Regions from separate parts of the Lysinibacillus sp. FW12 genome, predicted to be linked through region 3. Evidence: riboswitches for the same ligand, from Rfam matches in the RefSeq annotation. Region 3 holds a riboswitch; each other region holds the start of a gene.

Region 1 (5,262 bases), 680 kb from region 3:
TTGCCTACGATGTGAGATTGGAAACAGATGGTTCCTTTATGATTACAGATCCTACAAATGAAGCAGCATTTTTAGATATTGTAGCAGTTAATGAAGCAGGTGAAGAGCTAGAAACACAACTTGAAACCATTTCGACCTCTCAAGTTCGAGCTACTGTACAGGCTGAACCAGGATTAATTTTCTTCCGTATAGCTGATGAAAAGCAGGCCATATATCAAGCAGGACTAAGCGTTCCTTATAGTGCTGAATATGAACTACTTCCTGTAAATGAACATTTAGTAGAAGAATTAACCAAACAAACTGGTGGATCTGTCTTAAAGGAACCACAAGAAGTTTTCCGTGACTTTGCAAAAAAAGGAGCGGACCGTCAAAACATTGCCTCATGGCTTCTCCTAGCAGGCATGCTACTATTCTTTATTGATATTACAATAAGGCGTTTTGGCTGGAGCTTCCTCACAAAACCGAAGAAAAAAGAACAGCTCGTTGAGGAAAAACCTGTACAGGCAGAAGACACCAATGTTGCCCAATTATTAAAGGGTATGAAAAAAAGATCGTAATATAGTAGAAGCAGTACAAAACGAAACAGTTTTGTACTGCTTTTTTATATTCTTTGAGGTGAATGAAAAAGTAGTCCTCGATTGAGCGGTGAGGGCGAGTTCACTGCAAAGAAGTGTAACTGCATAGAGTTGAGGAAAACGCACCAAGAAGGGGGATCCTCGCTCGAAAAGTGGGGGAAAGCGCTCCAAGGGGTGTTGTATCCGCTCCAAAAGTAAGGGAAAGCGCTCCAAGAAGTGGTGTATCCGCTCCAAAAGTAAGAGAAAGCGCTCCAAGAAGTGATGTATCCGCTCGAAAAGTAAGGGAAAGCGCTCCAAGGAGTGGTGTATCCGCTCGAAAAGTAAATGGAAAGCGCTCCAAGGAGACAGGTCTCCGCTCGAAAGTAAGGAGAAGCGCTCCAAGGAGTGGTGTATCCGCTCGAAAAGTAAGGGAAAGCGCTCTAAGGGTTGGAGTATCCGCTCCAAAAGTAAAGGAAAGCGCTCCAAAAAGTGGTGTATCCGCTCATAAAGTGAAGGGAAGCGCTCCAAAGAGTGTTGTATCCGCTCCAAAAGTAAGGGAAAGCGCTTCAAGGGTGTTGTATCCGCTCCAAAAGGAAGGAGAAGCGTTCCAAGGGTTGGAGTATCCGCTCCAAAAGTAAAGGAAAGCGCTCCAAAAGCAAATGTCCCCGCTCTAAAAGAACAAACAAAGTTATCATCAGATATAATGGAATTTCTCCATCTAATACTATATAAAAACACAGAACCCGTTCACTCAATAAAGTGAAGAATTAAAGCTCTTTACTAGGACGGTCTTCCGCAAACTGTTAGCAATCACTACGCCTAAAAGAGCACCAATAGTACTGGATGTTAAAAAGGCTGGCATGAAGAATAAGGCAGCTACGGAGGTCCCCATTAGTAACTTTGCATAAGGTACAGCGATCAGTGAAGCAAGAATTCCTGTTCCAATGATTTCGCCAATGCCAGCTAACCACATTTTACTGCTGTATTTATAAGCGAGAGCAGCACATAATGCGCCAATAACACTGCCAGGGATCGCTAATAATGATCCTGTCCCTGTAAGGATTCGAATGATGGCAGTAACAAAGGCAATTAGGACTGTAGGAACTGGCCCTAATAGAATTGCACCTACCACGTTAATTGCATGCTGGATGGGAAAGGCACGTGCAATTCCTGTCGGGATGGAGACAAAGGTAGAGCCTGCTACGGCAATAGCTACTAATAAAGCCATGACCGTTAATTTACGAATTGACATCAAGTTCACTCCTTTTGATAAAGTTTCACTAGGGAAATAAAAAGGCCGCTACCTAAAAACAATAGGAAGCGGCCTCGCGTATACAATGATAATAGCAAGTAGCGCCACTTCCCTCCGCTAGTATGAACTAGATCAGGTTCAAAGGGTCCGTATCTAAACATATACGTCTCAGCCTTTTAAAGACTCCCCTAGTGGTTAATTTTATTTAATTAGTTTACCAACACTAATGTAACATACTGCTAAAAATAGTCAATGATTTTTCAGACTACTTTGTATCTGGATGCATTAAATGAGGTGCTTTTTTCAATGTCCAGACAAGAGCAAGGAAGAAACATGCTAATAATATGATGGAGCCAAAAATATACGGGCTGTTCATATTCCAGTCGAATAATAGACCTGCTAATGCTGGTCCAATCATATTACCAAGACTCATATAAGCATTATTCAAGCCTGCAGCAAATCCCTGTTCTTTCTCTGCAAGCTTTGAGATTAGCGTATTAACAGCTGGTCGAATTAGTGTTGTTGCTGTAGAGAAAATAGTTGCTACAACTAATATAAGGGCAAAGCCAGAAACGAATAATATTAAGAAAATAGCAACGGATGCAATAAATAAATTGACTAATACGACTTTCATTTCACCAAAACGATTAAATAGTGGTGTAATAATAAACATTTGTACAACGACCCCAAAAGCACCACCGACAACTAAAATAATCGCGATATCTACGGGTGTGTAATTAAACTTTTCTGTCACGAATAAGGACAAAGTCGTTTGGAAATTAGCAATGCCGAACGAGAACACGAGCATAATTATGAGCATAACAAAATAAGGCATATGTATGGAACGAGCCATTTGCTTCGCCAGATTGTCTTGCTTTTGTTTCTGCTGAGCAGTGTTTGGTTTGGTAGAAGGTAATAAAAAGTAAGATAAAATAGATGCTACAATGGCAGCAGCTCCAGCTGTGAAAAATGGGAAGTGTAAGCTTACCTTTGCCAAAAAGCCACCAATACCAGGTCCTATCATAAAACCAAGAGACATAGCAGCACCTAACATACCCATTCCTTTCCCACGTTCTTCATAGGTTGTGACGTCGGCTACAAAAGCCATAATAGGAGGTGCAACAAATGCAGAACCAAGACCACCTAAAAAGCGTGCTAGAAAGAGCATCCATACGTCTGTAGCAAGGCCAAAGCCGATTTGTGCAAGACCTGTCACGATAAGACCGAAAATAATTAAATTTTTTCGACCATACTGATCCGAAAGATTCCCAGCAATTGGAGAAAATACGAATTGAGCTAAGGCGAACGTTGCAATAAGCATACCTAGAACTTGTCCTGCTGCACCGAATATTTTTAAGTACTCAGGCATGACAGGAATAATAATCCCAATACTCCCCATTGCGATAAACATGTTAAACATTAAAATATACAAAGCCGCCTTATTGGACTTCTGCTGGGTCATCGAATAAACCCCCTTTTTTTGTAATCAAATATAGTACAGTCTATCATAAAGAATTATCGCTTGGCTATTAGTTAAGATTATTGAAGTGGTTCGATATTTAGAATGGTTTTCCACAAAAGTTTTCTTCTTAGGTTATTTAAGATGACATGTGATGCTATATTTCTAAGTTTTAAATAATAAATTATTCATTTGACAATTGCATGATAGAAGGGGTATGTGAAAATGTGGTCATATACTAAAGTTTCTGTGACAGAAAGAACTGAATTGTTTTTTAACTATAATGAATATGCATGCAGATAAAAACTAGCGAATTGGTGTGTGAACCAATTCGCTAGTTTAAATTATCGTATACTCATTTTAAATTCTAAAAACAATTCATTATATTTTCCTAAATAGTCTGGCCCTAAGTTTTTATAGACCTCTAATGTTTCTCGTTGTTCCTCTGAAGGGTAATAGCGTTCATCAGAAACAACTTCTTCGTCCATTAAGTCCATCGCTGCAATATTAGGCGTAGAATAGCCCACATAATCGGCATTTTGAGCACCAGATTCAGCACTTAGCATAAAATTGATAAAGGCATGGGCACCATCGATATTTTTCGATGTTTTGGGAATAACCATATTATCGAACCATAAATTCGAACCTTCGTCAGGTACAGCAAAATCTAGTTCCTCATTTTCATACATCATATCGGCTGCTTGCCCAGACCAAGTGAGGGCTACAGATGCCTCATTATTGATCATTAATGGTGTAATTTCATCACCAATAATGGCTTTTACATTGGGTGCTAGTGTGATTAACTTATCAGTCGCTTCACGTAGTTCGTGATTATCTAATGAGTTCAGTGAATAGCCTAGACTGTTTAAGCCCATTCCAATGACTTCACGAGCACCGTCTACTAAAAAGACTTTACGCTTTAATGAAGGATCCCATAAATCTTCCCAAGAAGAGAAATCTAAATTACCAACAAGACTCGGATTATAAACAATGCCTACTGTTCCCCAAAAATAAGGAACGGAATATTTATTGTCATCATCGAATGGTAAATCTAAGAAGTAAGGATCGATATTTTTTAAGTTAGGGATTTTCGTTTTATCTAAAGGAATCAATAAATTTTCTTCCTTCATTTTTTCAATCATATATTCAGAAGGGACAGCAATATCGTAAGCTGTTCCGCCCTGTTGAATTTTTGTCATCATGGCCTCATTGGAGTCGAACGTTTCATAGATGACATGAATACCTGTTTCTTTTTCAAATTGCTTTAATAGGTCAGGGTCGATATATTCTCCCCAGTTAAAGATCGTTAAAGTGTTTTTTCCACTTTTACCGCCACCTGCACTTAAGGCGTCCGCCGCATAGAATAAAAGGGCTGAAACAACAAGAATGGCGATGGTTGCTTGAATTAAAGACTTCATCGTTGCCCCTCCATTCTTTTACTTGTACGACTTGTAATGAAATAATACCCTACGACGATTAAAACAGTAACAAAGAATACTAAACCAGAAATAGCATTAACCGTTAGAGAAATTCCTGCACGCGCCATTGAGTAGATTTCAACCGATAATGTACTGAAGCCATTACCAGTAACGAAAAATGTCACGGCAAAATCATCTAATGAATAAGTAAGAGCTAGGAAGAAGCCTGCAAAAATACCTGGTTGAATATAAGGTAAAATAACACGCATCATGACATCCTTTTTTGTTGCCCCTAAATCTAATGCTGCATCAATTAATGATTTATTCATTTCAAGTAGTTTAGGTAGAACCATTAATACAACAATCGGTACACTAAATGCGACATGTGCTAATAAAACAGAAGCAAAACCTAATTTAATGCCAACCATTGTAAATAAAATTAAGAAGCTTGCCCCGATAATAACGTCTGGGCTGACAATTAAGACATTGTTTAACGATAGTAAAGTATTGCGCATTTTTGAGTCTTTGACTGTGACAATACCAATGGCCCCGAGCGTCCCAATAATAGTAGAAATTAAA
Region 2 (5,262 bases), 850 kb from region 3:
TTTTTAAATTTTGTGCCAATGAAACTTCACTCCTTTTATGTAGATAATCCCATTGTACTAAAGAAAAATATAGATGCCTATTGAGATGGTAAATTGTAGTGATTATTAGCAAAACAACACGATACATTGTTGGAAATTTCCGTTATAATAAAAAAAGTGACAGTACTATACTTATTTGTCTTTTCCCTATACAATCTAAACACGAAGGGAGAGGAAATCATGCCTCGGTTTATCTTGATGACAATCTCTTATCTTGTCTCATTCATCCTAACCTTTTTATCCTTTTTCATGAAAATAAACGGTCAATCTTCTCTAGAAATTTCTAATCGGTTTTCTGTAGTATTTGCACCAGTTGATATTAGTCATGCAATATGGATTGTCATTTATTTATTAATTGGCTATTGGTTATTGGTGAACATTAAAAAGACATCTATGAAACAGTCTGCTCTCTTTAGTTGCATAAATATTTTGCAAGCCTTAACGATATATGTATGGCATCATGAGTTATTTATTGTTTCTCTTGGCATCACCTTGCTTTTGGTCTTGTACTTATTTATGTTGTATAATACGTACTCTCTTCACGACAAAGCGTTGTCAGGTCGTATTCCTTTCTCCATTTATTTTGCATGGATGACATTTATCTTGATTACGAATAGTAGCTTTACGTTAACGGCTTATGGTTGGAACGGCTTTGGTCTTAGCACTCCTCTTTGGGCAGTAATTTTACTGACACTTGGTGGAGCTATTGCACTACATATCCGCTTTCATCACTTTGATACCATGTATCCGAGTGTTTTTATTTGGGCTTATTTAGGAATCGCTTTACATAATGGTTTTGATGAGCTTCTTGTAACAACTGCCGCCTTATTTTTATGTGGTGTTCTCTTTGTTGGTATTTTATTTATTAAAAAAAATCCTGCCCACCAAAAATAAATTGGTTAGCAGGATTTTAAATTATATCCTATTCTTCATCTAAGGAAGTTAAAATAATTGGTTTATCTTTAGTGACAATAACTGAATGTTCAATTTGAGCTACAAGCGATTTATCAGGTGTAACAAATGTCCAACCATCACCAGCTTCTACAATATGCTCTGCTTTTGCTGAGATAAATGGCTCAACAGCAAGCACCATTCCTTCTTTCATAATCGTAGAATCCCACGCATCATAATAATTTAAAATATGATTAGGCTCATCATGTAAAGATTGACCTAAGCCATGTCCTGTTAAATTCATAATAACAGTTAAACCATTAGCATTCGCCTCTCGTTCAACCGCTTTACCTATTTGATTTAATTTAGACCCTGCTTTAACCTTTGTCATTGCTCGATCAAAAGCACTTTTAGCAACTCGGCATAGTTTTTCTTTGTCCTCATAACCCTCACCAACAACAAATGAAATGCCAGTATCTGCAAAGTATCCATTTAAAGACCCAGAAACATCGATATTCACAATATCCCCTTCTTGAATAACACGTTTTCCTGGAATACCATGTGCCACTTCTTCATTGACACTAATACATGTATATCCTGGGAAATCATATTCCCCCTTAGGTCCAGAAATAGCACCAGCCTCTGCAAACATGCGGCCAGCAATTTCATCTAGCTCAAGTGTTGTAACACCTGGTTTTGTTGCTGCTTTCATGGCTTCACGAATTTCGGCACAAATGCGTCCAATTTTTTTAAAAGCTTCAATCTCATCTTGCGTTTTTACAATCATTTATAACGTCCCTTTCATCTAATATCTATTCTTTAATATAACATAACTTTTTATGCGTATAACGATAAACGCTTTAAATATTGTATGCTTTCCTACAATGCAAAGTGCTAAAAGAGCTATTCATGACCAAAAGTCCCTTCACATGAGTGAAGGGACTTGCTTGTTGTTGAAAAAAGTTGATAATTTTGCTAATGATTCTGTGCGAAAGCGAATATCATCAAGTAGTATAGAACGAAAAGCTTTTATACCCTTTTACAATAAATCATTTGAGGAAACTTTTATTATGCTTTTCTTTGCATTAATTGTGGAGCGGCTGTGAATAAAAGCACGCCTACAATTGCCGTTAAAATGGTTGCTGGCAACATATATGTACCATTATAAATGATAGAATAGATCCATGCATTTTGATCACCCGCATACTCTGCAAAAAATACAGCTCCAGCAATTGTATGTGCTGCGTATCGTAAAAAGCCTGCAAAAACAGTACCTACGATAATGTAAAGTGCCATTTTCGTTTTGTTCATATTTTTTGCAGCATCCAACACAGGTCCACGTACAACTGCTGCTAATCCTACAACTGTAAAGGCAACACCATAATCCAATAATCCTTGAAGCCAGTGCACAATATAAGCACCAAACATGGTTTGCATAACACCCACAAGTAATCCCGTTGTTAGCCCAGCAACTAAGCCCCAACGAAATGCAATTAACATAATAGGCACCATGACAAGACTAACAGAGCCACCTTGTGCCCATACTTTAAAGGATACTTGATCGAGCACAAGGCCAATCGCTGCAAATATCGCAATCTCCACAAGCATTAATAGTCTTTTTTTGTCCATACATATTCTCTCCTTTGTTCCGATGTAGGATACAAGAGCAGGAATAGAAATGCAGACATCTTTTTTATTCCTAAAGAATGAAAAAACGATGCCAGGACAGAGCCTGACATCGTACAAGTGTCGGTTTCTATCCACATCCCTACGCAAGTGTTAACTTACAGGTTCAAAGAGTCAAGGCATTACGTGCCCAGTCTCAGCTGACATCATCAGCTCCCCTTGTGGTCGTTACATCTGAATTTATTTGAACAATCCCATTGTACGCAAAGGATTGGATGATTACAACCTCTTCCATACATTATTTTTTTGAAACTTTGCCGTTTTTCATGCGTAAATATTAAAAAAGGAGGTACAACTATGGAGAACCAAAAAATTTTATCTGCCTTTAGTTATCTTAGTATTTTCTTCGCCCCTTTTATCGTCCCATTAATTGTTTACTTTGTAACGAAAGATAGTGATGTAAAAAGACATTCAATTCGTGCACTTGTCTCTCATTTAATTCCTTTTGTTTTTGGCATCCTATTTTTTATTGTCTTTGTTTTTTCTACATTAAGATTAGATCCAACGTCAAGTAATAATACTGTGATGGTTGTTTGGTTAGTTTCATTTGCCGTTTATGCCATTGTCTCACTTGGTATTGTCATATGGAATATTATTCAGGCTGTTCGAGTAATACGTTAATGTTTCAATTTTAAGCGAAACAGGTAGTAATAATTGTAAAAGGAGCTGTTTTTTAATGAAAGTATCAAACGTTGTGAAAACTGCTGTAAAATTGGCACCTATTGTTATTCCTATCGTCAAAAAAGTAATGGCTGCAAAAAAAGGAACAACTCCTACAGCCACTTCTCGAAAAAAATAAAACAAAGGCGTATTCCCTATTTCGGAAATACGCCTTTCACTTATTTCACTTCAAAGTATGTCTGACTATGGCCATTTAATGTCTTTTCTACATGTAAAACCGCTGGCATTGCAGATTTTAATTCAGGCACATGAGAGATTACGCCAATCATGCGACCAGAATCCTGTAAATCAATTAATGTATCGATTGCTTTATTTAATGATTCCTCATCAAGCGAACCAAAGCCCTCATCAATAAACATCGTTTCAATATGAATATTACCTTGGAAGCTTTGAATTACATCTGCCATTCCTAAGGCAAGGCTTAATGAGGCATTAAATTTTTCGCCTCCCGATAATGTTTTGACATCTCGTAGTTGATCGGTATAGGCATCGTAGACATCAAGACCTAGTCCGCTTTGTTTCGCATGCTTTTCCAATCTATCTGAACGTCTGAGCTCAAATTGACCATTTGATAAATGATAAAGGCGAATATTGGCAGCTTCAGTAATTTGGTCTAAGTAATTAATTTGAATATAGCGCTCAAAAGATAACTTTTTCGAATTTTGGCCGTTTAATAATCCATAGAGCTCCTTTACTCTTCCCGCTTCTTGCTCAAGTAAATGAAGCTCCCTCGCTATTTCTTCTACTCTTTCAATAAAACCTTGGCAAGCTTGAGCAAAACCTCTCAACTGTTGTAAACGTTTAAATGCTTCCTCATAAGATATACGAAGTTGTTCTACTTTGGCTTCCATGGACACTAAATCTTGTTGCTCTTTTCCTTGAAGATACATAGCCCCTTCAGTAATTTGGATTTGCAATGTGTGTACCTGTAAAGCATAGTCACTACAAGCTTTTCGAAGGGTCTCTATTTGCAATAAACTCCGTTTGGCAGCTGTATATTCCTCGTAGCTGTCAAAGCCTATCTCCTGCATGCTTGCTGAGAATTGCTGACGTTTTTCATTCATTTTGAGTTGTAATTCTTCAAAAGTTTGTTTGGCTATTTCCATCGTCAATTTTGCATTACTTGTTGCTTCCTTCGCGCTATGCAATTCGTCTTGACTCTCTTGCCATCTTTTTTGCAAATCCATTTTTTGTTTACTGATATCTGTAAGCTGTTGCTGTAATTGCTGCAAGGTTGGTAAATGGTTTGGCATATGTTTAAGCTGTTCTTCAAGAACTGCTTGCAGTCTTGTCATTTCTTTCAACTGCTCAGCTAAATATTGCTCTAAGTTCATCTGTTTAGTTCGTAGCTGCTCTATTCTCTCACGTTGCTGCTTAAGTTTTAATCGCATATCTGCTAATTGATGATGAACAATTTTTAATGTCGCAATCTCTTGCTCTATGTTGTTTAATGTAGAGATGAGCTGTGCATGGTCTTGCTGTGTAATGTGCTGCTCTTCTAGTTGCTGACAGGTTTCTTGATAAAGCTGTTGCGCAGATGACAAGAGCGCTTCTTTTTCTAGGTACTTACGCTCATCTAAAGAAGCCTTAGCCCTTAACACTTCGACTTCAGAGAGCTCTATCATTTCCTGTTGCTCATTATGTGTTTTCTGGTGTGTCAAACTGCCACATACAGGGCAAGGTTCCCCGTCCTTCAACTGTTCAGCCAAAATACTAGCCTGACTTGTCAACCAACGCTGCTCTAATAATTGTAGAGCCTTTTTACTCTCCTGATAGTGAATGTCAGAAGTGGCTACGTCCTGCTTAGCTAACTCTACAGCCCCTTTGTATTTGTCTACTTGTTTTATTAATGCTACCTGCTCACGAAGTTTCGGTAACTGCTCTAAGTAGCTTTCATATGGCTCAACCTGTTTTTCATATTGTTCCATCGTTTGAGAAAATTGCTGTAACTGCCCTTGTTCTTTC
Region 3 (5,262 bases):
TTCAATTAGCTCACTTTATTTTCAATAAAGATATTTTTAACGCAGTCATTTCTCTTTATTACTTTACAAATTGAGATTAGCTAAGCAAAATTCAAGTGAAAAACTATGTATATTACTTCTGTATAGCGCATATATTTATAGTTTATACTTAAATATATAAATTCTTTAACGATAATTATTATAATGTACTAGCAATTCTATTTTATATTTGTTATAGTTATAGATGAAGAGTTTGACTCACATTTTTTTCAGGAGGTAAACTAATATGACAAACGCAAATGATCGTAGCCGTCGTTTTACAACAGCAGGTGGCGCTCCAGTAGTAAGTAACCATGACTCTATGTCAGCAGGTCCACGTGGCCCTCTTTTACTTCAAGATGTATGGTTAGTTGAAAAATTAGCAAATTTCAACCGTGAAGTAATTCCTGAGCGTCGTATGCACGCAAAAGGTTCAGGTGCATTTGGTACTTTTACTGTAACGCATGATATTACTCAATATACAAAAGCTAAAATCTTCTCAGAGATTGGCAAAAAAACAGAAATGTTCGCACGTTTCTCTACAGTTGCAGGTGAACGTGGTGCGGCAGATGCTGAGCGCGATATCCGTGGCTTTGCTCTTAAATTCTATACAGAAGAAGGTAACTGGGATTTAGTAGGTAACAATACACCTGTATTCTTCTTCCGCGACCCATTACACTTCACAGATTTAAACCACGTGGTAAAACGTGACCCACGTACAAATATGAAAAACGCTAATTCTAACTGGGATTTCTGGACTTCATTACCAGAGGCACTTCACCAAGTGACAATCGTAATGTCTGACCGTGGTATTCCAGCTGGTTACCGCAATATGCATGGTTTTGGTTCTCATACGTATAGCTTTATCAATGCTGATAATGAACGTGTTTGGGTTAAATTCCACTTCCGTACAGAGCAAGGCATTAAAAACTTAACTGGCGCTGAGGCTAATGACATCATTGGTCAAGACCGCGAATCTTCACAACGTGATTTATATGAAGCAATCGAAAAAGGCGATTTCCCTAAATGGAAAATGTACATTCAGGTAATGACTGAGGAGCAAGCTCGCGAGCTACCATACAACCCATTTGATTTAACAAAGGTATGGTATAAAAAAGACTTCCCATTAATTCCAGTGGGTGAGTTTGAGTTAAACAAAAACCCGGACAACTATTTTGCAGAAGTTGAACAAGCTGCATTTGCACCGTCTAATATTGTTCCTGGTATTAGCTTCTCACCAGATAAAATGTTACAAGGTCGTATCTTTGCATATGCAGATGCACAGCGTTATCGTCTCGGTGTTAACCACTATATGCTTCCTGTTAACGCACCGAAATGTCCATTCCGCACTTTCCACCGTGATGGTGCAATGCGTTTTGATGGCAACCTTGGTTCAACATTAGGTTATGAACCAAATAGCTATGGTGAATGGGAGCATAACTTAGACTATAAAGAGCCTGAATTACGTATCGATGGTCATGCAGGTATTCACGACTTCCGTGAAGACGACAACAATTACTTTGAACAACCAGGTAAACTATTCCGACTTATGACGGCAGAAGAGCAACAACGTCTATTTGAAAATACGGCAAATGATATGGCTTCTGTTGAAGAATTCATCAAGCGCCGTCACATCCTTCACTGCTATTTAGCAGATCCAGCATATGGTGAAGGTGTAGCAAAAGCTATGGGTCTTTCATTAGAAGGTATGGATCTTACAAACCCATATGTAAAACAACCAACAAACGTTTAATATTCCACTTATTATTGATATCCAAATCCAATTTTTACTCCATGTGAATTTTTCACTCACATGGAGTTTTTTAATCACAAAAGGCTTGTGTCGATACTACAACACAAGCCTTTTTTACATTATTGATAAATCTGACTACCCGCTTTTTTAAATTCCTCTGCCTTTTCCTTCATACCTCGATGGATCGCTTCTGTCGTATTCAAGTCTTTTTCTTTAGCATAATTTCGAATATCTTGTGAAATTCGCATACTACAGAACTTAGGACCACACATAGAGCAAAAGTGTGCTGTTTTTGCTCCTTCTGCTGGCAGAGTCTCATCATGATACTCCACCGCTCTTTCTGGATCGAGAGATAGATTGAATTGATCACGCCAGCGGAATTCAAAACGTGCTTTTGATAGTGCATCATCTCGGCGTTGTGCACCAGGATGCCCCTTCGCTAGATCTGCCGCATGTGCCGCTATTTTATACGTAATTACTCCCACTCGAACATCCTCGCGATTAGGTAAGCCAAGGTGCTCCTTTGGTGTCACATAGCAGAGCATTGCTGTCCCAAACCAGCCAATCATCGCTGCCCCAATAGCCGATGTAATGTGGTCATAGCCTGGAGCAATATCCGTTGTAAGTGGACCTAACGTATAAAAAGGCGCCTCCTTACAAACTTCTAATTGCTTGTCCATGTTTTCTTTAATCAGATGCATCGGTACATGACCTGGCCCCTCCACCATCACTTGAACATCATGTTTCCACGCAATCTGTGTTAGTTCACCTAGTGTTTCAAGCTCTGCAAATTGGGCTTCATCATTGGCGTCTGCAATTGAACCTGGACGTAGGCCATCACCTAAAGAAAAAGCAACATCATAAGTCTTCATAATTTCACAGATTTCCTCAAAATGAGTATAAAGGAAATTCTCTTGATGATGATATAAACACCACTGTGCCATAATAGAACCACCACGAGATACAATTCCCGTTACACGATTAGCTGTAAGGGGAACATAGCGTAATAGTACACCTGCATGAATCGTGAAATAATCTACACCCTGCTCGGCTTGCTCAATAAGCGTATCACGGTAAACTTCCCACGTTAAATCCTCTGCTACGCCATTTACCTTTTCCAATGCTTGATAAATTGGCACTGTTCCCACTGGTACCGCTGCATTTCGAATAATCCATTCTCTCGTTGTATGAATATGCTTACCTGTTGAAAGATCCATAATATTATCAGCACCCCAGCGTGTTGCCCATGTCATTTTTTCAACCTCTTCTGCTATAGAAGACGATACCGCGGAATTCCCAATATTGGCATTGATTTTCACATGGAAGTTACGACCGATGATCATTGGCTCCGCCTCTGGATGATTAATATTAGAAGGCATAATAGCGCGCCCAGCTGCAATTTCAGATCGGACAAATTCTGGATCCATATTTTCACGTATAGCTACAAACTCCATTTCAGGTGTAATAATTCCCTGTCTTGCATAATGCAGCTGCGTTACATTTCTCCCTTTTTTTGCTCGTAAAGGCTTTCTTGCCAATTCAGGAAAGACATTTTCATGATTACGCGGATCATCTGCACGATGAAAACCATTATCCTCCGGTTTTATAGAGCGGCCCTCATATGCTTCTACATCTCCTCGCTCTTGAATCCATCCACTTCGTAAGGCAGGTAAACCTTTTGTAATATCTACTTGATAAGATGGATCTGTATAGGGACCACTCGTATCATATACTCGAATAGGGGCGTTTTCTTCATTTCCAAAGCTTCCTGTTGTCGGACTTAATGCAATTTCTCGCATTGGTACTAAAATATCCGGACGGGAACCTTCAACATACACCTTTTTGCTTCCTTCAAAGCTAGACATAATCGTAATGTTCTTTTCACTAATTGCTGACATGAGCTACTTCTCTCCCTTAAATGTTTTTTGTTACAAGGACCGGATCTAGCTCACCCTAACAAATAAATAAAGGCCGAATCCAAAATAATTATTTGGATCCGGCCACGAATGTAAAGGTAGAAATTGCATACACATACTATGCAATAGTTTCTTAACTTTCCCACGCTGGTATGAGCCAGATCAGGTCCAAAGGGTCAAGAAACCTCTAAGCGTTTCCCTCTCAGCCTGACTCATCAGACTCCCCTAGTTAATACTATTTAGTTTGATGCTAGTGTAGCAGATATTACTATGAGATGGAAGTTTTCCATTCATTATTTTTTAATATTCTATCGATTAAGCAAATAATACGTCCGCAAGATAAATCACTATTGTTACCGTTATACAGCTGACAATAGTTGAAAATAAAACAGTTTGGGCAGCTGTTGCCGATTCCACATCGTATTCCAATGCTAGACTAGAGCTATTGCGGGATGTCGGGAAAGCACTGGCTATAAATAGTGATTGAGCGACAACTCCATCTAACCCCAATAAAAAAATAATGGCTAAAGCTACGGCTGGTCCGACAATTAAACGTGTGAAGCAGCTGACGAAAACCGTTTTATTAAACATAGATTTGATTTCAAGCTGCGATAATTGCGCACCTAACGTGATTAGTGCCACAGCAATAAAGCCATCTGCTACATGGTCTATTGGTATTTTAATAAACTGTGGAATACCGATATTAAAATAGTTCATGGCTACACCAATAATCAACGCATGAATGATGGGCATTTTAAAAAAATCTTTAATAATCGTCATTCCTGATTTGGTAGAGGAAATTAAATTATACAAACCATATGTATAAGTTGTCATATTTTGAAAGATTACAAGGATGACCTGAATCGCTACACCAATAGGTTGTGTTACAAAAATCATTTGAGCTACCGGAATGCCATAGTTCCCAGAGTTAATGAGCACAACACTATTTTTAAAAACTGCTGCCTCTGTTTTAACTAAACCAAGCCACTTCGCAAAAAGGTGACTGAGTAGCATTTGGCTCCCAATAAAAAGCACAATAAACAATCCGACCTCTGCCAGTACAGACAGCTCTACACTCGTCTCATATAAATTTACAAAAACAGCTGCTGGCATAAAGCAATATGTAATAAGCTGAGACAACGCTTTTAAATTAAAGCGAAATCTCTTTTGTAAGATAGCACCTACTATAAGTAACACTAAAATAGGTGCAACAATTTGAAAGAAAATCATTCCGAGATACATCATTTCGATGACCCCCTTCCCTTCTTTTATAGTAGTGCCGAATTTCTACTAGGTCAATGTCTCTTCCAATAAAAAAAGACTGCCTATTTGTTTAGGCAGCCCTTCATTTTACGCTAATTTAAAACGATTCACGACTTCTTGCAGTTCATTGGAAATATCGTTCATATTTTGTATAGACTCGGCTACTTTTTGTAACTCTGCTTGTTGATCCATTGCAGATGCACTTACTTGTTCAGCTGAGGCAGCCGTTTCCTCTGAAATTGCTGATATGCTTTGGATGGCCATAATCGCTTGATTTTTATGCTCTAACATACTCGATAGCTTACTCATTAA
Region 4 (5,262 bases), 1.4 Mb from region 3:
TCTTAACGCTGCGATAGCTGCTTCTTCATCCCCAATTTCATCAATTAAGCCTGCCTCAAGCGCTTTTGTACCACCAAGAATACGACCATCTGCCACTTTCTTCACGTCTGCTTCAGACATATTACGACCTTGCTCTACTATGTCCACAAATTCTTCATATGTTTCATTAATCATATCTTGCATCATGGCACGTTCCTCTGCTGTCACTTCACGCATTGGACTTAGCATATCCTTATGTTCACCTGATTTAAACGTTTCAAATTTCACACCAACTTTTTCAGCTAATGCTTGGTAGTTAATAGATTGCATAATAACACCAATCGATCCTGTAATTGTATCACGATGCGCAAATATTTTATCTGCAGGTGCTGAAATATAATATCCACCTGATGCAGCCATAGAATCCATAGATACATAAATCGGAATTTGACGTTCTTCTTTAATTTTTAAGAGCTTTTTATAAATATCTGCTGATTCTTTGACGCCACCACCTGGTGAATTGACACTTAAAACAATGCCTTGTACTGAATCATCATACAAAATATTATCCAATTGCTCTAGGAAAAATTGATGATCATAGGCAACTGGTTGCCATAATGTACTTGAGCCGATATCTTGAATTGTTCCATCTACCTTTAAATAAGCGATCCGCTTATCAAAATTATCTCCTTCAATTACATTTTCATATACATCTAAATTATTTCCTGCCATTAAACTATCAAAATTACCTAGGAAATCTGCTTTAAATAGAGCAAAAATGGTGTTAATCCCCAATGAAAATAATAAAAGAACACCTGCGACTACTAAAGCAACCCACCTTTTAACATTCATGTCTTTCCGCCTCCTTAACACGTAATACGAATGACTAGCTTTTTTGTTTCATTTTTTTGCAATTATATGCAAAAAGATTTATACTATTTATTTCCTCATAATACCTTACCTAAAAAAACAAAAAAAATCAAAGTCCATTGCCATTCTTGAACTTTGATTTTCGACATTATTTCCTAGGAAATGATAATTAGTGTAGTTGTTTTGCTTCTTGCTGTCTTAATTCAACACGTCGAATTTTCCCCGAGGATGTTTTCGGTAGCTCTTCCACAAATTCAATAGCACGCGGATATTTATAAGGTGCTGTCAATAGTTTCACATGATCTTGAAGAGTTCGAATAAGTGCTTCATCACCATTTTCAGCATTTCGAAGTACAACAAAAGCTTTAACAATATTTCCCCGAACTTTATCTGGGCTCGCAATAACAGCCGCTTCCTTTACAGTTGGGTGCTTCATCAAAGCATCTTCTACCTCAAATGGCCCAATTGTGTAGCCAGAGGATATAATGACATCATCTCCACGACCCTCAAACCAAAAGTAACCATCTTGATCTTTATAAGCACGATCACCTGTAATATACCACTCTCCACGGAATTGTAAATTTGTTCGTTCCGGGTCATTTAAATATTTTTTAAACAGTGCGGGAGTGGTGCGATGAACAGCAATATCGCCAACTTCTCCAACAGCAACAGGGTTACCGAAATCGTCTATAATTTCAACCTTATTGCCAGGAGTTGGTTTTCCCATAGAACCAATTCTAGCTTCCATTCCAACCATTGTGCCAACAAGTAATGTGTTTTCCGTCTGACCGTAGCCATCTCGGACTTGCAAATCGAAAGTCTTCGAAAATACGTTAATGACCTCGCTATTCAAAGGCTCTCCTGCTGATACAGCTTGACGAAGTGCCGTTAAATCGAATTCATGTAAATGTTCTAGTGCTGCCATAAAACGATATTCTGTAGGTGTGCAACATAAAACATTTATTTTAAATTTTTCGAGTAACCTTAGATAGGTAGATGCATCAAATTTCCCCTTATATACAAATGCAGTAGCACCACTCCCTAATGTTGCTAGAAACGGACTCCAAATCCATTTTTGCCAACCTGGTGCTGCTGTCGCCCAAACAATATCATCTTCTTGCACACCTAACCAGTGTGGTGCTGTTGTTCGTAAATGTGCATAGCCCCAGCTATGAGTATGTACAGCTGCTTTTGGGTTTCCTGTTGTACCACTTGTATAAGCTAAGAATGCAGTATCTGTACTTTTTGTTGGAGAAGAACTTATGTAAGTTGTAGGTTGAATGCGCATTTTTTCTAAAAGTGGTTGCCAAGGTTCATGGGCCTTCCCTATAACAAATTGTTGCATTCCTTGTAAATTGTTCACCTGATCAAATTGATCAATATAAGGCTCGTAAGCAACAATTCCTTTAGCATTCGCATGCTTGATGCGATATTCAATGTCTTTAGTTCTTAGCATTTCTGAGCTCGGAATAATAGTTAATCCAGCTTTCAATGCTGCAATATATACAATATATGCTTCCACTGAACGAGGTACCATCACTAAAATCACATCACCTTTTGATAAACCTTGCATCGTGAATACGTGTGCAGCTTGATTTGCCCTTTCAAGTAAATATGCATATGTAATAAATTGTACATCCTTATTTTCCTCGTAAATAATTAATGCATTTTTTGTTGTATCTTGAGCATATTTTTCAATTTCATCTGTTATGTTATACCATTCTGGTGCAACTAAATCTTGTCTCTTCATGGCAAATGCCCCCTTTTGCTATGACACATTATAAAACTCTTTTTTCAGCATTTTCAATGGTTTGCGCTTAATTTTGGAAAAGTCATGACAACTATCATACTCTGCTATATGGCATCGGTCACATTTTGTCGATAGGTAAACTTGCTATTGAATACAATTGAAAAGTATGGTACATTTTGGTCAACTAAAAGCAAGATTGCAGGGGGACTCGTCAAGAGTTGAGAAGGTAAAACCTGACCCTTTGAACCTGTTAGTTAATACTGACGTAGGGAGCAATAAACATCTATTGATGAAAGGCTCTTTTTCGTGCATTTTTACACAAAAAGAGCCTTTTTTGCATGCTTACGTCCATCCATAAAGGAGGACTACGATGATATTTCAAACAATCCGTCAACAGCAACCACTGATTCATTGTATTACAAATTATGTGGTAGCAAATTTCCAAGCAAATGGTTTATTAGCAATAGGCGCTTCCCCGGTTATGGCCGATGATAGCCGTGAGGTAGAGGAAATGGTAGCACTCGCTCAAGCCTTGTTAATTAACATCGGTACACTCAATGATCGAACTAAAGAATCAATGTTGTTAGCAGGCAAAATGGCCAATAAACTTGGAATTCCAGTCATTTTAGATCCTGTCGGTGCTGGTGCCACTACTTATCGAAAAGAAACGGTACGATACTTGCTTGAGGAAGTACATTTTTCGGTCATTCGTTGTAATGTTGGGGAACTAGCAGCAATAGCCAATGTTGACTGGCAACAAAAAGGTGTCGATAGTGGGAATGGCTCCATTGCTTTAGAAGAAGAGGCGATTTTATTAGCCCAACATTATCAATGCATTGTTATCATAACAGGAGAACGAGATTTTATAACAGATGGTGTGGATAGCCAATGGATAAATGGCGGGAATATGCAAATGACCGAGGTAACAGGGACAGGCTGTTTACTTAGTGCTATTTGCGGTGCCGCCTATATTGCAGGCCATAATCCATACCGACAATTAGCGGACACATTAACTTACTATAAAAAAGCTGCGGTACTGGCGTCAGCGTTTACATCAGATATTGGTGATTTCCAAATAGCTTTACTAAATGCTCTTTATCGCCTATCGAAGGATGGTGAAGCTTCATGCATATTGTAACGACGATTGCAGGCTCAGATAGTGGTGGCGGTGCAGGCATACAGGCTGATTTAAAAACATTTCAGGAATTAGGGGTGTTTGGTACTTCAGTAATTACAGCTTTGACAGCACAAAATACAATGGGTGTGTCAGGAGTTTTCCCTATTGATCACTCCTTTGTTGAAAAACAATTTCAAGTTTTAATCGAAGATTTTTCAATTGCTGCAATTAAAACAGGGATGCTTTATTCCTCTGATATTATTAAAGCTATCGCACATATGATTCATAATCAAAACATCCCACTAATTGTTGATCCAGTAATGATTGCAAAGGGTGGAGAAAGCTTATTACTGCAAGAAGCTATTGAAGCAATGCGCTCTTCTCTACTACCACTTGCTACGATCGTTACCCCCAATATCCCTGAAGCAGAGGCTCTGACAGGGAGAAAAATACATGATGTTTCAGATATACGTGAAGTAGCTCAAGGTTTTTTTCAATTAGGTGTACATTGCGTCATTCTTAAAGGTGGCCATTTAGCAGATCCAAATTTTGCTATTGATTATGTATTTTTTCAAAACGGTAAATCTTTTTCTATGCAAACTCCACGTATCCAAACGTCCAATACCCATGGCACAGGTTGCACATTTTCAGCAGCAATCACTGCTTTTCTTGGTCAAGGTTTTGCGATGGATAAGGCAATTATCGAAGCTAAAAAATTTATTCAATTATCAATTTTACATGATTTATCTATTGGTCATGGTTGTGGACCAACAAATCATTTTGCTTATCAACTGCATAAGGATTCCTGTGAGGTGTTGATTTATGAAACGTGAGGATTTACAACTTTATTTTATTATGGGCACAAGCAATGTTAGTCATCAGAATCCCCTTCATGTACTAGAGAGAGCGTTGCAAGCTGGAATTACCATGTTTCAATTTCGAGAAAAAGGTTCCCATGCATTAACTGGATTTGCCTATGAACAATTTGCACGTCAATGTCAAAAACTATGTCAACAATATAACGTTCCTTTTATTGTCAATGATGATGTCGAACTTGCATTACGACTTGGTGCGGACGGTGTTCATATCGGACAAGATGATTTACATGTTAGCATAGCACGTAAAAAAATTGGTAATATGATTCTTGGTGTTTCTGTGCATTCCCAGGACGAACTAGAAACAGCCATTATCCATCAAGCAGATTATGTAGGTATTGGTCCGATTTTTGCAACAACTTCAAAACGGGATGCACAATCACCATGTGGTACAAATTTTTTGCAGCAAGCTCACAATTTCTATCCTGAATTACCAATTGTAGCGATTGGTGGAATTAACCCTACCAATGCATACGCCGTATTTCAAGCTGGGGCAGATGGTATTGCTGTTATTTCAGCTATCTGTGAAAGTATAGATATTAAGCATACAGTAAATACGTTAAGGTCTGTGACACGCATAAATGGTTGATTTTTAAACAAACTAAAACCAGTGCCTTTTTACGGTCACTGGTTTTAAGTTTATAAATGCTTAGTCAGCATTTATTGGTTGT

What was found. A riboswitch is a leader RNA that binds a small molecule or an ion and turns the genes downstream of it on or off. The one in region 3 is predicted to bind thiamine pyrophosphate.
Region 1: linked by a shared signal. The riboswitch ahead of thiW (energy coupling factor transporter S component ThiW) and the one ahead of thiC (phosphomethylpyrimidine synthase ThiC) in region 3 are both predicted to bind thiamine pyrophosphate.
Region 2: linked by a shared signal. The riboswitch ahead of thiT (energy-coupled thiamine transporter ThiT) and the one ahead of thiC (phosphomethylpyrimidine synthase ThiC) in region 3 are both predicted to bind thiamine pyrophosphate.
Region 4: linked by a shared signal. The riboswitch ahead of thiM (hydroxyethylthiazole kinase) and the one ahead of thiC (phosphomethylpyrimidine synthase ThiC) in region 3 are both predicted to bind thiamine pyrophosphate.

Annotation. Positions count from the first base shown of each region.
Region 1 is NZ_CP139094.1:3,834,956-3,840,217, reverse strand. It holds gene SJW71_RS19815 (VWA domain-containing protein) at 1-557, shown strand, start outside; gene thiW (energy coupling factor transporter S component ThiW) at 1,306-1,806, opposite strand; TPP riboswitch at 1,899-2,006, opposite strand; gene SJW71_RS19805 (MFS transporter) at 2,072-3,268, opposite strand; gene SJW71_RS19800 (ABC transporter substrate-binding protein) at 3,610-4,683, opposite strand; gene SJW71_RS19795 (ABC transporter permease) at 4,680-5,262, opposite strand, start outside.
Region 2 is NZ_CP139094.1:767,357-772,618, reverse strand. It holds gene SJW71_RS03930 (polyphosphate kinase 2 family protein) at 1-19, opposite strand, end outside; gene SJW71_RS03925 (hypothetical protein) at 220-933, shown strand; gene map (type I methionyl aminopeptidase) at 962-1,717, opposite strand; gene thiT (energy-coupled thiamine transporter ThiT) at 1,999-2,559, opposite strand; TPP riboswitch at 2,679-2,786, opposite strand; gene SJW71_RS03910 (DUF4870 domain-containing protein) at 2,914-3,237, shown strand; gene SJW71_RS03905 (hypothetical protein) at 3,293-3,415, shown strand; gene SJW71_RS03900 (AAA family ATPase) at 3,456-5,262, opposite strand, start outside.
Region 3 is NZ_CP139094.1:4,518,365-4,523,626, forward strand. It holds gene SJW71_RS23185 (catalase) at 266-1,771, shown strand; gene thiC (phosphomethylpyrimidine synthase ThiC) at 1,891-3,669, opposite strand; TPP riboswitch at 3,810-3,924, opposite strand; gene SJW71_RS23195 (AEC family transporter) at 4,003-4,932, opposite strand; gene SJW71_RS23200 (methyl-accepting chemotaxis protein) at 5,038-5,262, opposite strand, start outside.
Region 4 is NZ_CP139094.1:1,297,913-1,303,174, reverse strand. It holds gene sppA (signal peptide peptidase SppA) at 1-831, opposite strand, end outside; gene mbcS (acyl-CoA synthetase MbcS) at 1,019-2,599, opposite strand; TPP riboswitch at 2,790-2,888, shown strand; gene thiM (hydroxyethylthiazole kinase) at 2,970-3,737, shown strand; gene thiD (bifunctional hydroxymethylpyrimidine kinase/phosphomethylpyrimidine kinase) at 3,725-4,549, shown strand; gene thiE (thiamine phosphate synthase) at 4,539-5,180, shown strand; gene SJW71_RS06620 (alpha/beta-type small acid-soluble spore protein) at 5,252-5,262, opposite strand, start outside.